4 regions of the Chryseobacterium sp. GTID13 genome follow, and region 4 is predicted to be linked to each of the others. Evidence: riboswitches for the same ligand, from Rfam matches in the RefSeq annotation. Region 4 holds a riboswitch; each other region holds the start of a gene.
What was found. Region 4 has a riboswitch for cobalamin ahead of N4G44_RS15105 (TonB-dependent receptor). Riboswitches for the same ligand answer to the same signal wherever they lie in the genome.
Positions count from the first base shown of each region.

Region 1: another riboswitch for cobalamin. It lies ahead of N4G44_RS14540 (acyl-CoA thioesterase); the one in region 4 lies ahead of N4G44_RS15105 (TonB-dependent receptor).
Region 2: another riboswitch for cobalamin. It lies ahead of N4G44_RS04335 (TonB-dependent receptor); the one in region 4 lies ahead of N4G44_RS15105 (TonB-dependent receptor).
Region 3: another riboswitch for cobalamin. It lies ahead of metE (5-methyltetrahydropteroyltriglutamate--homocysteine S-methyltransferase); the one in region 4 lies ahead of N4G44_RS15105 (TonB-dependent receptor).

Region 1 is NZ_JAOCMB010000005.1:1,721,068-1,724,202, reverse strand. It holds gene N4G44_RS14550 (XAC2610-related protein) at 220-903, shown strand; gene N4G44_RS14545 (HD domain-containing protein) at 906-1,496, shown strand; gene N4G44_RS14540 (acyl-CoA thioesterase) at 1,570-1,953, opposite strand; cobalamin riboswitch at 2,070-2,248, opposite strand; gene N4G44_RS14535 (hypothetical protein) at 2,301-3,098, opposite strand.
Region 2 is NZ_JAOCMB010000002.1:873,345-876,479, reverse strand. It holds gene N4G44_RS04335 (TonB-dependent receptor) at 1-1,763, opposite strand, end outside; cobalamin riboswitch at 1,873-2,059, opposite strand; gene N4G44_RS04330 (transporter) at 2,314-3,135, opposite strand, start outside.
Region 3 is NZ_JAOCMB010000005.1:1,020,072-1,023,206, reverse strand. It holds partial or broken gene metE (5-methyltetrahydropteroyltriglutamate--homocysteine S-methyltransferase) at 1-1,756, opposite strand, end outside; gene N4G44_RS11065 (hypothetical protein) at 1,755-1,886, shown strand; cobalamin riboswitch at 1,941-2,122, opposite strand; gene N4G44_RS11060 (Lrp/AsnC family transcriptional regulator) at 2,276-2,737, shown strand; gene N4G44_RS11055 (carboxymuconolactone decarboxylase family protein) at 2,800-3,135, opposite strand, start outside.
Region 4 is NZ_JAOCMB010000005.1:1,827,098-1,830,232, forward strand. It holds partial or broken gene N4G44_RS15095 (NADH:flavin oxidoreductase/NADH oxidase) at 1-267, opposite strand, end outside; partial or broken gene cdd (cytidine deaminase) at 371-852, shown strand; cobalamin riboswitch at 1,018-1,193, shown strand; gene N4G44_RS15105 (TonB-dependent receptor) at 1,225-2,535, shown strand; gene N4G44_RS15110 (TonB-dependent receptor domain-containing protein) at 2,514-3,083, shown strand; gene N4G44_RS15115 (YncE family protein) at 3,097-3,135, shown strand, end outside.

The DNA of each region.
Region 1 (3,135 bases), 110 kb from region 4:
AAGATATGTAAATAAAATGGTATTATGCAATACAAAGTAGTGAAATTATTTTTAGTTTTATATTAACTTACTGATATTCAGTAGTATAAATTTTAGTTGAAATTTGTCATGAATTTGAAATCAGTTAAAATCGGCTTTGAGATTTTAATTTTTTGTACTTTTGAGTAAGATTTTACAGAAAGAATTCAGTGAAATTGTTTAAAACAAAGCACAACTCAGATGAATCACAAAATAATATTGCCTATTATCCTTTTCGGAAACTTTTATTGGGCTCAGAATCAGTTCGAGTTAAAAGATGCTTCGAAGAATTATGATGTAAAAATCAACGTGGAAACCTGCGAAAACAATGAATGCAGTGGAAAATCAACTGTTGAGCTGCTGGACAAGAAGACTTCCGGAAAATTTCAGACCTTAACTTCAGAGAATTTAAACTTCTATCTGAACGAGGATCAGAAACCTACTGCGAATATCATTCAATTATATAATGAACAGAGTCCATTGATTTTTGATGATTTCAATTTTGACGGAACAGAAGATATAGCCATCAGAAACGGAAATGAAAGTGGGTATGGAGGCCCTTCTTATGATGTCTACGTATTTAATAGTACTAAAAAGCAAATGGTTCTGAGTGAGGAATTAACCGCCCTGGCTTACGAAAATCTGGGAATGTTCAATACGGATTCTGAGAGAAAAAGATTAATTACCTATTCCAAATCAGGTTGCTGCTGGCATCTCACAACGGAATATACGATAATTCCGCAACGCGGATTGTTTAAAGTATATGAGCTGGAAGAAGATGCAACCGGCGGAGAAACTGTAAAAGTGACCAAAAAAGAATTCATCAACGATCAATGGATAAAGAATATTAAAACTTATCCCATCAACGAATATTATAAGAATTAACAATGAAGATACAGAAGGAAATCGATTTTATCCTGGCAGTAGATGCCCTGAAAAACGTACAAAGAAGAAATTATAATGCCGACGATTCCAGAAGGGAAAATACGGCAGAACACTCATGGCAGATCATTATTCTGGCCCAGATCCTTTATCCATACGCTAAAAATAGAGTGGATATTGATCTTTTAAGAGTAATAAGAATGCTTTCCATTCATGATCTGGTAGAAATAGAAGCAGGTGATACTTTTATTTTTGACGAAAAAGCAATGGTAGGAAAATTCGAGAGAGAGAAAATTTCAGCCCGGAAAATTTTCGGAATCCTGGATGAACCTTTACGTACCGAATTTTTTGAGCTATGGCTTGAATTTGAAGAAGAAAAGACCCCAGATGCTATTTTTGCCTGTTCAATCGACCGTATTATGCCTTTTATCTTGAATTCCCATACTTCAGGAAAAAGCTGGACAGAAGCCGGTGTTACCGAAAAACAGATCAGAAATATGCTTGAACATGCGATCACGAGGGCATCAGATGAAATGGGAGAGGCCTTTGAGATGTTGTTGAGTAAAAGCCTGGAGACAGAAAAAGTGATCAGATAACCGGTTTCTGATAGGTTTGAAAAATAGTTTCGGGCGGCCGCAGGCCGCCCGAAACATTTTTTTATAATCATCATTACATGATCCTGATCGGCTTTTTAAATTCATCAATGGCTACAAACGTAAAATCGCCTACAATAGCTCTTTCTCTTTCATAAGAGTACATCTGTTCCGTATAGATCTCAACATTCACTTTCATACTGGTTTTTCCCACATAGGCAACCTTCCCGATCAGCTCAACAATTGTTCCGGCAGGAATAGGTTTTTTGAAATCGATCTTATCGCTGCTTACGGTTACCACTCTTTTTCTTGCAAAACGTGTTGCGGTGATAAAAGCAACTTCATCCATCAGCTGCATGGCTGTACCTCCGAAAAGAGTATCGTAGTGGTTGGTGGTATTCGGGAAAACCGCTTTAAAAATTCTGGTTTCGGATGCTGCAATTCTTTCTTCTGTAGTCATATTTCATTATTAATTAATGCGAAATGAAATATTATTAAAATAACAGAGCAGAGACAGGAATCAAAGGAATCCCTGAAAACAGTCCATCAGATCAATAAACTTCAGATCGCGAAAGTTTCTTGTTTAAAGAAAAGGCAGGTCTCCTGACTTGTAACATCTTTTACCTCCTTCCCGTGCCTGCACAGTGGATCCGTGGTAAAGACTTCAGTTACTTACAGTTGCGCGACAGTCCGTGATTTTCACACGGTTCCCTTTTAATCTGCGTTAAGCAGAACCGGTTTCTGTGATGAATTAGCGTTAAAACTTTTTCAGGACAAAAATAAGAATATTACAGAAAAAAACGGCAATTATTCCGGACTATTGTAAATAATCTGGCTCATTACCCTTCCTTCCTTGATGGTCCAGAGAGTGGTGTACCTGTTTTCACCGGAACCATTGATCATATAAAGATAGATATGGTCATTGTCAAGGGCAGTTACCCCGATATTGTTAAAATCCATGGTAGGCTGGAACATATTTTTTATGGCTTCCCTTACAAAAACAGAACCTCTTCCGGGCTGCTGAACCCTAATGGATTTGATCTCCGTCATTCCTTCAGGAAGTGCATCTTTGATTCCCCACGGCTTTATTTTATCGATGGTAAGAATTTTTCCGTCTGCATCTTTTTCCTGCTTTCTGTAACCGGCATTGGAAGGATAAATATCGATAACAACCTTCGTTCTTTGGGCAGTCGGTATTTTCGGATTGCTATTGTCTGTGAAGATAAGTGATTTCCCGTTCTTGGATTTTGAAGGCGTGAACTGAGGAAGCTGATCGATGAAGGCAACACGCCCCTTATTGACCATTCCTTCTTTCTCAAGATTCTCATATCTCACAAAAGGCTTTTCATCGTCCTGCTTTTCAGGATATTTGATCCAGATCCATTCCGTTTCTCCCGGTGCAGGCTTTACATAAACAAATACATCCCCTTTACGCATCCGGATCTTGTCTACAATTTTTCTGTAGTCATCCTTGTGAACACGCACATTGGCGTAGCCTTCTTCAGCTTTTACAACGCCGAAAGGAACCTTACTCTGTCCCTTCACAAATGATAAGGAAAATAGACTGAAAGCGGATAAGTACAATGCTTTGTTTACGGAAATCATTCTATGAAATTTTTGATCCTTCAAATATATAAATTAA
Region 2 (3,135 bases), on a different contig from region 4:
ATGGTAAAGGTTGCAGCATGCCACGGCACATAGGAAATCTGGTCACCGTAGTAATCTTCTTTTTTATCGGTATAATCTCCGGCACGCTGATAAGTATAGCTCACCAAGGGTTTCAGCCTCACATTATGGATATCAAACTCAGCCTGAAGATTCACATCTGCCCCGATGATTTTTACTTCGCCTAAATTGGTCATCATCCATCTGAACAGATTGGTGGTAGGAACAGCAATAATCTTGTTTTCTACTTCATTATAATAGCCATCCACTTTGATATATATTCCTTTAAAAAATTTACGGTCATAAAGTTTCTGGTAGGTAAAGCCTACATCATATTGGTTGGTGTATTCAGGTTTCAGCATTACATTGCCGATCATTGTGTAATAGAGATCATTGAAAGTAGGCATCCTGAACACTCTTTTGTAGAAGGCCCTCACGGTAAGGTCTTTGGATTCAAAAGGCTGATAACTCAGGAAGGCTGAAGGTGTCCATTCGGTTTTATCCGGAGATTTTGCATTCATTTTTACTTCTTCATGTACGAAAGTTCCCAGAACGCTTCCTAAAAATTTCAACCGGTTCCACTGATAGGTTGAAGCAAAGGCAATGAGTGAAGTATAGCGGGTAGGAAAAGAGAAATCCCTCAGACTGGCATTCAGATTATTATACTGGAAATCAAAACTTGCACTTACATCCCAGTTTTTATGAATAGAATAAATATTTGAATTGGAAAAATAGAGTTCCCTCTGAACATAAGAATTATCTATCGGCAGAACGGTTGTTGCCACATTCACCGTATCTAAAAACCGGGTATAGTCGTAAGCAAATTTAGCCTTGAACTGGGTTTCGAATTTGGGGAACAGCTTTTTTCGGAAACCGGCCTGAACAAAATAGTTTTCATCCAGCATCTGCTGACCTTTCGGCCCGAAGTTATTATTAACAATAGCAGTGGGAACTCCACGATCGGAAATATAGCCGTAACCCCGTACACTCCAGCTTCCGTCATTAATGGTCCCGTTTAAAGCAGTTTCAAAACGTTTCGCACGGATGTAAGAATCATATCTTCTGGCAATGGTATCATTGGCAACAGATCCGTCAGAATTTTTCTTTTCGTATTTAAACTTATACAATCCGTCACTCTGCACAAACTCCGAACTGAAACTTGCCGAGACTTTATCCGAAATCTTCTGTTCCAAACGAAAGGAAGGATTAAATAAACTGATAGAGCCTAATTTTAATTTTAGCGTTAAGTTCGTTTTAATATCTCCTTTAAAAACAGGTATTTTAGGCTGAAGATAAATAGATCCTGAAGATCCGAAGTCTTTTGCCGGCTGAAAAATTTCACTTTTCTGGCCGTTGTATAAAGAAATAGCTTCAAGATCGTCCAGTGAAAACTTTCCAAGATCCACAATTCCGTTCTGAACATTCCCAAGCTGTATCCCATCGTAGAAAACGCCCACATGCTGGCTACCCATACTCCGGATATTCACCGTTTTCAGACCGCCCATTCCCCCATAATCTTTGATCTGAACTCCTGAGAAATACCGTAAAGCATCGGCCACCGACTGGCTGTTCAGTCTTTCCAGCTGTTCGCCGGAAAGGATCTGGGCAGGAAGAATTTCTTTAAAATCTTTTTTGTAAATCTGAATCGGAAGAATCGTTTTTTCCCGGATACTGTCGCCGGATTGTGAGAACAGAAGCTGAAATGCTGCCACAAATATTGTGATAACAACTTTCTGAAACTGTGAAAAACTAAGTTTTCTGACCATTAGCTCGTTTAGAATAATGTAGACGCTAATGGATATAAGATAGCAAAGATAAAGCACAGCTGTCACTGCACAGAATCCTTGTTGTCCTAAGCTTTATTCCACGAAAGCATCAAACGTTCATCCTCCGGCAGGTCTTCTGACTTACTCCGTTTTTGAAATCCTTCCCATTAAAAAAAACAGTGGATATACTCTTCAAAAACTTTGATGTGGAGCTTACAGCAGCGGGTCTGTTCCGGATTTTCACCGGATTCCCTTTTAAGTGCTTTTTACAGCGCACCAGATTGCGGCAAAGATAGAAAATTCTTCATAGAATCAAAATCGATTCAACAAAATGATTTTCAGCAACAAAACCCAGCAACTTCAGAATTTCAGTCGCTGGGTTGATTGGCTAACGGTGGCTTCGAGAACCTCAGCCACCACATGGAAGCTATTCGATCTTAAGAATAAAGAAACTATAAACCTTAAGGATAATAAAAAAACAATATTTCAAATTATAACATATACTTATTTTTCCGGCAATGGTGGCTGAGGCTCTCGAAGCCACCATTCCTTAAATTCCAAAATTGATAAAGACACTGAACCTGGATTTCGCTTCAATATCGCCACCGGCCAGATGGGAGTAAACAGGGAGCATTACTTCACTTCCCAGACTGAATTTTTTATAGGATGCCTCAAAACCGAGTTTTCCATACAAAGCACTTCCTGCCGTGTTGGGTAAAACTTCGTCAAACTGTTTGTTCTGATCATAAACTTCACCCTGAAGTCCGGCTTTGGCAGAAAAAATAGTATTTTTATTTCCTGTAAGCTGGTAAAAACCTGTTGCTGCATAATTCCATTGGTTTCCGAACCGGTAGTTTTTTTTGTTTTCAGTTTTTATGGTATAATCTGTATTGACGAGTACAGCCAGTTTGTTTTTCTGGAATTTATAGTTCAGAGCAGCCTGATAATCCCAGCTTCCTGTTCCGAGCTGAAAACTTGGATTGACACCGGAGGCTCCTTTCTCATCAAATTTCCCCAAAGGAATTTTCACCCCTAAACCGCCATTAAGCTGATGAAAATTATCTTTTGAACTTATGATCCGGTAGATTCCCATCAGGTTCAGATCTCCGATACCGCTGATATTAATATCACCCTGCATGGTTTTCTTTTCATGAAAATGAAATGGCAGACTGGCGTAGACACTCAGTTTTTCAGTCAATGGAATTTTACCCCAAACCTGCAGGGTATTGAAGTACTGATCCTGTGTATGATCTTTTACAAAAAGGTTTTCTTTGGCTTTATAGTGCTGTGCAAAATATTTGATCCCTATAAACTGGGGATTCAGTAAGGACTCAAAGCCGGAGGAACCGTTTCCTGCTGCACACCCGCAGGC
Region 3 (3,135 bases), 810 kb from region 4:
AAAGAACGTGGCTGGTCGTCACGGACAAAAGACCATTGCAGAATGGTGACCGGTCCTGTAAGCATTCCTTTAACCCATTTTTGAGTCAGAGACTGGGCATACTGCGACCAGTAAACCGTCATTGGATGCGGACGGTGAACGTCACCATAGATTACCGGAGGTTTTACGCAGCGGCTACCGTAACTCTGGACCCATCCGTTTTGCGTGAAGGCAAAGCCTGAAAGCTGTTCTCCAAAATATTCCACCATATCGTTGCGCTCAAATTCTCCGTGAACCAGGACATCAATTCCGGTTTCTTCCTGCCAGCGGATGGTTCTTTCGGTTTCTTTTTTCAACAAGATGTCATATTGTTCTGCCGTCAGGTCTCCTTTTTTGAATTTTGATCTCCAGGTTCTTACTTCTTTGGTCTGGGGAAAAGAACCAATTGTTGTGGTGGGAAACAAGGGAAGCTGTAAAACTTTCTGCTGCTCTGCTTTTCTGACACTGAACGGGCTGTTCCTCCGTGTATCATCTTCAGTAGTAACCTCCACACGATCCTTTACTTCCTGATGATGGATCAGTGCTGAAGTTTTTCGGGTATCAACCGCTTTTTTATTTTCTGCATATTGCTGTAATGCCTGGTAATCTGCATTTCCTGATGCCAGCTTTTTTAAGGCAACAATCTCGTATACTTTCTGTTTGGCAAAAGCCAACCATTGCTTGATTCCAGGGGACAGCGTTTTTTCGTCAGTTTCAAGATCAAGATCGAAAGGAGCGTGAAGAAGAGAACATGAAGGGGCAATAAAAACCCTGTCTGAACCGATGGCACTGACAGCTGTTTGAATAAACGCCAAAGATTTTTCAAAATCATTTTTCCAGATGTTTCTTCCGTCCACAATACCTAAAGAAAGGCTCAATGTTTGAGGAATGATTTCCAATACTTCTTCCAGCTGTTCAGGGCAGCGTACCAGATCAATATGAAGGACGTCTGCAGGAAGTGACACTGCCAGCGAAAGGTTGTCTTTCAAACCTTCAAAATAAGTTGCGAGAATAAATTTAAGATCCGGAAACTGTTTTCTGATTTCAGCATAAACGGACTGGTAAATTTCTTTTGCTTTTTCAGTAAGGTCAAGGCCCAAGAAAGGTTCATCAAACTGAATCCAACTTGCTCCATGGTTTTGCAGTTCTTTTAAAATCTCAATATATACGGGAAGAAGATTTTCTATAAGGTCAAGTTTATCAAAGCCGTCTTCTTTCTCTTTTCCCAGGAGAAGATAGGTGAGAGGTCCTATGATTACGGGTTTGGCATTTATTCCGGCCTTTTTTGCATGGATGAATTCACTGATGATCTTTTTGAAAACAATCCGAACTGCTGGTTCTTTTGAAATTCAGGGACAATATAATGGTAATTGGTATCGAACCATTTCGTCATTTCCATCGCGGTAATATCCAGGCCTTCCTGCTGGTAACCTCTGGCCATTGCAAAATAAAGGTCAAGTTCAGAATTGGAGTTTCTTGTTGTGATTTCTCTGTAGCGTTCCGGAATGGCTCCAACGGTTAAGGTCATATCCAAAACCTGGTCGTAATAAGAAAAATCGTTGCAGGGAATGAGGTCAATTCCGGCTTCCTGCTGCATTTTCCAGTTCTGCCTGCAGATGGTTTTCCCGGTTTGCAGGAGTTCATTTAATGATGCTTTGCCTGACCAATATTGCTCGCAGGCTTTTTTGAGTTCTCTGTGGCGGCCAATACGCGGGCTTCCAAGAATGTGCGTTTGCATGTTCTATACTTTTAGATTAAACAATAATGATTTTAAAAGCTCTTTTAAAATGCTTCGCAATGCTGCCGGGAAAGAATTTTTCAGGGAATGGAACGGATACAAAAAGGACGTAATCTTCCTGTTAACGTGAAGAACATTCAAAAAAGTATCATCTGTATGACCTGAAGCTTCAGACCGCGAAAGCATTGTCCATTCAGAATAGGCAGGTCTCCTGGCTTGTAACGGTTTTATCATCCTTCCCGCTTTGGCAGTGGATATTTTCAGGATAAAACTTTGGGTATTACTTACAGTTGCGCGACAGCTCGTGATTCTCACACGATTCCCTATTAATCTACGTTAGGTAAAACCTATTCTGTTTGATGAAGGATGTTAAAGAACAAATCTGAGGTAAATTTAGCTATTAAAGTGAATTCATTGGCTAGATGTAAGGAATTAAGAAAATAATTCTTTCCAATATATATTATTAAGTGAATTATTCTGTATTTTTGAAAATATAATCCTAAAAAAGAATATTATCCTGTGGAAAGACTTGATGAAAAGGATCTCCAATTGCTCAGAATCCTTCAAAAAAATGCCAAATTAACGGTAAAAGAGCTTGCAAAAGAGGTCAACCTTTCGCCTTCACCTGTTTTTGAACGGATGAAAAGACTCGAGCAGGATGGATTTATCAAACATTATGCAGCAGTTCTGGAAGCCGAAAAGCTGAACCGGGGCTTTACTGTTTTTTGCCAGATCAAGCTTAAAATGCATGACCGTGCAGTAGGAAATCAGTTTGTTGAAGATATTTTACAGATTGATGAAGTAGCGGAATGCTACAATATTTCCGGGGATTTCGATTTTCTCCTTAAAGTTCAGGTAAGGGATATGAAGCACTATCAGGATTTTGTATTCAATAAGCTGGGATCATTGGATTCCATTGGAGGTGCACACAGTACCTTCGTGATGGCTGAGGTAAAGAATATTCATGGGGTGAGTATATAGAAGTAAAATAGCACCTGTTTTTTCAGATGCTGGTTCAGATTAAAAATCAGGTTTTTGAGTTTTTAAGGAAGCTGTTCCATTTTTATAACTGCATTGGGCTGATAGTCCTCCGTCAGGTTAAATATCTTTCCTAATTTCTGGGAAGCACTGATAAAGCTGACAAACGTACAGAGCTCTGAAATTTCTTTGTCAGAAAAGAATTCCCTCAGCATGCTGAAATGAGCCCTGAGTATGGAACGGTGGTCTTTACAGAAAAGCTCGGCAAAGCTCACAGCTACGGATATTTTAAGCTCTGACTGGCTGAAATCGGCTTTCCCGCCTTTTACCATACAGTATTCACAGCCGTTTCCAAAGGCGAGGATTCTTCGTACCTGTTCCAGCAGATTAGGATCTAACGT
Region 4 (3,135 bases):
GGGAATGGACAAAGTCAACGATTTTTTCAGTTCCTCTGCCTGCTGATCGTTCCAGATTCCCATACAGTGATTGGTGATTCTTCCCCGCGGCTCTACGCCTGTAGCTTCTACCATGATCAGTCCGGTTCCTCCTTGTGACCTGCTCCCGTAGTGTACAAAATGGAAATCATTGGCCATGCCATTTTCACAGGAATACATACACATAGGAGACATTACCCATCTGTTTTTCAGTTCTACATTTCTGAATTTTATTGGTGTATACAGCATTTTATTTTTTTTGAATTTTCAATTTAATGGATGAATAAAAAAACATTGTTCAATTGGTGAAAAAGGAGTACTTTTAGCCCCCTTTTTTAGTCATGACTAATATATGAAAAAAGACATACAGATCAGTTACGAGCACTTTAAAAACAGCAGTGAACTGAGCGATATAGAAAAAAACTGTTCGAGAGTGCCAAACAGGCCCGTGAAAATGCCTATGCGCCTTACTCGAACTTCCTTGTAGGATGTGCTGTTCTGCTGGAAAACGGTGAAATTTACTCAGGTAACAACCAGGAAAATGCAGCCTATCCATCAGGACTATGTGCGGAAAGAACGACTCTTTTCTGGGTGGCTGCTAATTTTCCTGATGTAAAGGTCAAGAAGATTTTTGTAGTGGGCGGACCAAAGGAATTCCATGAGAAAAATCCTCCGATCCCTCCTTGTGGAGCATGCAGACAAAGTTTAATAGAATATGAGACAAAACAAAGTGAAAACATAGACCTTTATTTTTCAAGCATGAATGATGAGGTCGTGAAGGTGCATTCTATTAAGGATTTGTTACCTTTTTATTTTGATTCATCGTTTTTGTAAGATGAAATTTTGTCAATTGTAAATTTTGCTTTGCAAGTGAAGAGTTGGTTTGAAAAAATTCATTCAATTCATATATCTGTATTATCTTGCGAAGCAAAATTGACCATTCACTATTGACCTTATCATTCATTTTTTTACCCTTTTTGTGAAATACATATAAAAAGTTATCTTTGCAAAAATTTTGGTTTCCAGCATTTTGGAAATAATAGGGAATTGGGTGCGATGCCCAAACTGTCCCCGCAACTGTAGATCGCAATAAGATTTTCTGCAAAAAACCACTGTTCATACGGGAAGGTGCAGAAAGCGAAAGTCAGGAGACCTGCCAGAATTATAACTAAAAACGGATTACTTTCGGAGGAAAAGTAAAATAGTATGGATATAAAAAGGTCTTTATTACTGCTTTGTTCGTCTTTTGGCGGCTTTCTTTTCGGACAGGAGAAAGCTGTTGACACTATTTATATTTTCGACAGCCAGATGAAAAAAGCAAAACTTTTTCACCCGGTCCGTACAATTACTCCTGAAGATGTTGAGAAAAACTCAACCAATCTATCTGAACTTTTACGCTTCCAGTCTTCCATTTACATTAAAGAAAACGGTCGTGGTGCTGTTTCTTCACCATCATTCCGGGGAACAACGGCTCAGCAGACTGCTTTTGTATGGAACGGAATCAATATCAACTCGAGCTTTTTGGGGCAAGGGGATGTGAATAATATTCCTCTCTTCGGATATGATCAGATTGATATAAAAGCTGGCGGAGGAAGTGTTGTATATGGAAGCGGTGCTATCGGGGGAAGCATTCATTTAAATAACATTTTAGATTTCAACAGGGGTTTTAAGGCTTCTGTTTTTTCAGAGGTGGCATCTTTTGATACCTATAATAATTTTGCACAGGCTGCTTTCAGCAATGAAAAATTGAGTGTAAAGGTTTCAGGAAGCTATATAACCAGTCAAAATGACTACAAGGTTCCTGAATTCGTGGTAGGAAATACCGGGTTTCATAATACCAACGGAAGATATTATAATACTTCGGTCAATATTGGCGTAGCGTATAAAATTGCTGACCACCAGACTATTTCATGGCAAAACCAGATGTTTGATGCTTCCCAGCATTATCCTATTTTCGAACTGAACGGTAATAAAACGAAATATAAGGTGCAGACTTTAAGAAGCCTGATTGCATGGGACATTAACAAAAGTAATCTTTCCAACAGTCTGAAAATGGCTTACACAGAGGATAATTTCCAGTATTTTGCAGATATTAACCAACCTAAGGCAAGTGGGGCAGACGGAAAGAATTACATTTTTAAGAATGATTTCAATTATTTCATCACTCCAAAGATCAACATCAATGCTATCGGGGAATTTCAGGTGAACAAGGGTGAAGGTTACCAATCGGACAAAAATAGTCAATCAGGAATTGGGGTTGTCAGCAGAAATGTAGGTTCCTTATCCGGCTTAATAAGATATTTTGCTACAAAAGATCTCCGTTTCGAAGCAGGAATTAAGAAGGATTTTGTAGAAGACATCTCTTCTCCCCTTCTGTATTCTTTTTCCGGGAAATGGAATGCTGTGAAATGGTATCATGTAGGAATTAATTTTTCAAAAACTTCAGATACCCTTCTTTTAATGATCTTTACTGGCAGCCGGGAGGAAATCTGGATCTGGTTCCGGAAACCTCTGTAAATATTGATATGAACCATGAGTTCAGCTTTGGGGATTTTAAGATTGCTCTAAGCCCTTATTATATGGATATCAAAAACCTGATCAACTGGCTTCCGACCTCTTTGGGGTATTGGGCACCATTTAATACGTACAGGGTTGAATCTTACGGTCTGGAATCTCAGGTTACCTGGAATAAAACCTTTGGTAAACATGCTTTGAAGCTGGACGGAGGCTATACGTATTCAAAATCGATCAACAAAGACACTGATTTGCAGAGGATGTATGTTCCGATGCACAAGGCAGTCGGAAATATAGAGTATGGATATTCTTTATTCAAAGTATATGCTCAGGGAATGTTCAACGGCCTTACGTATACAACATCCGACGAAAAAAGATCTGTAGCGATTGACCCATATTTTATTTTGAATGCCGGAATTTCTGCATCGCTTTTCAAGAAATACACTTTAGGATTTAAAGTAAATAACGTCACGGATACCTATTACCAGACAGTATCTCTTTACCCGATGCCTAAAAGAAATTACAGTGTTTATGCAACAATTAATTTTTAAACTTAAAAATATTATGAAACTGACAAAACTTCTACATCTTCTTTTTGCTTTT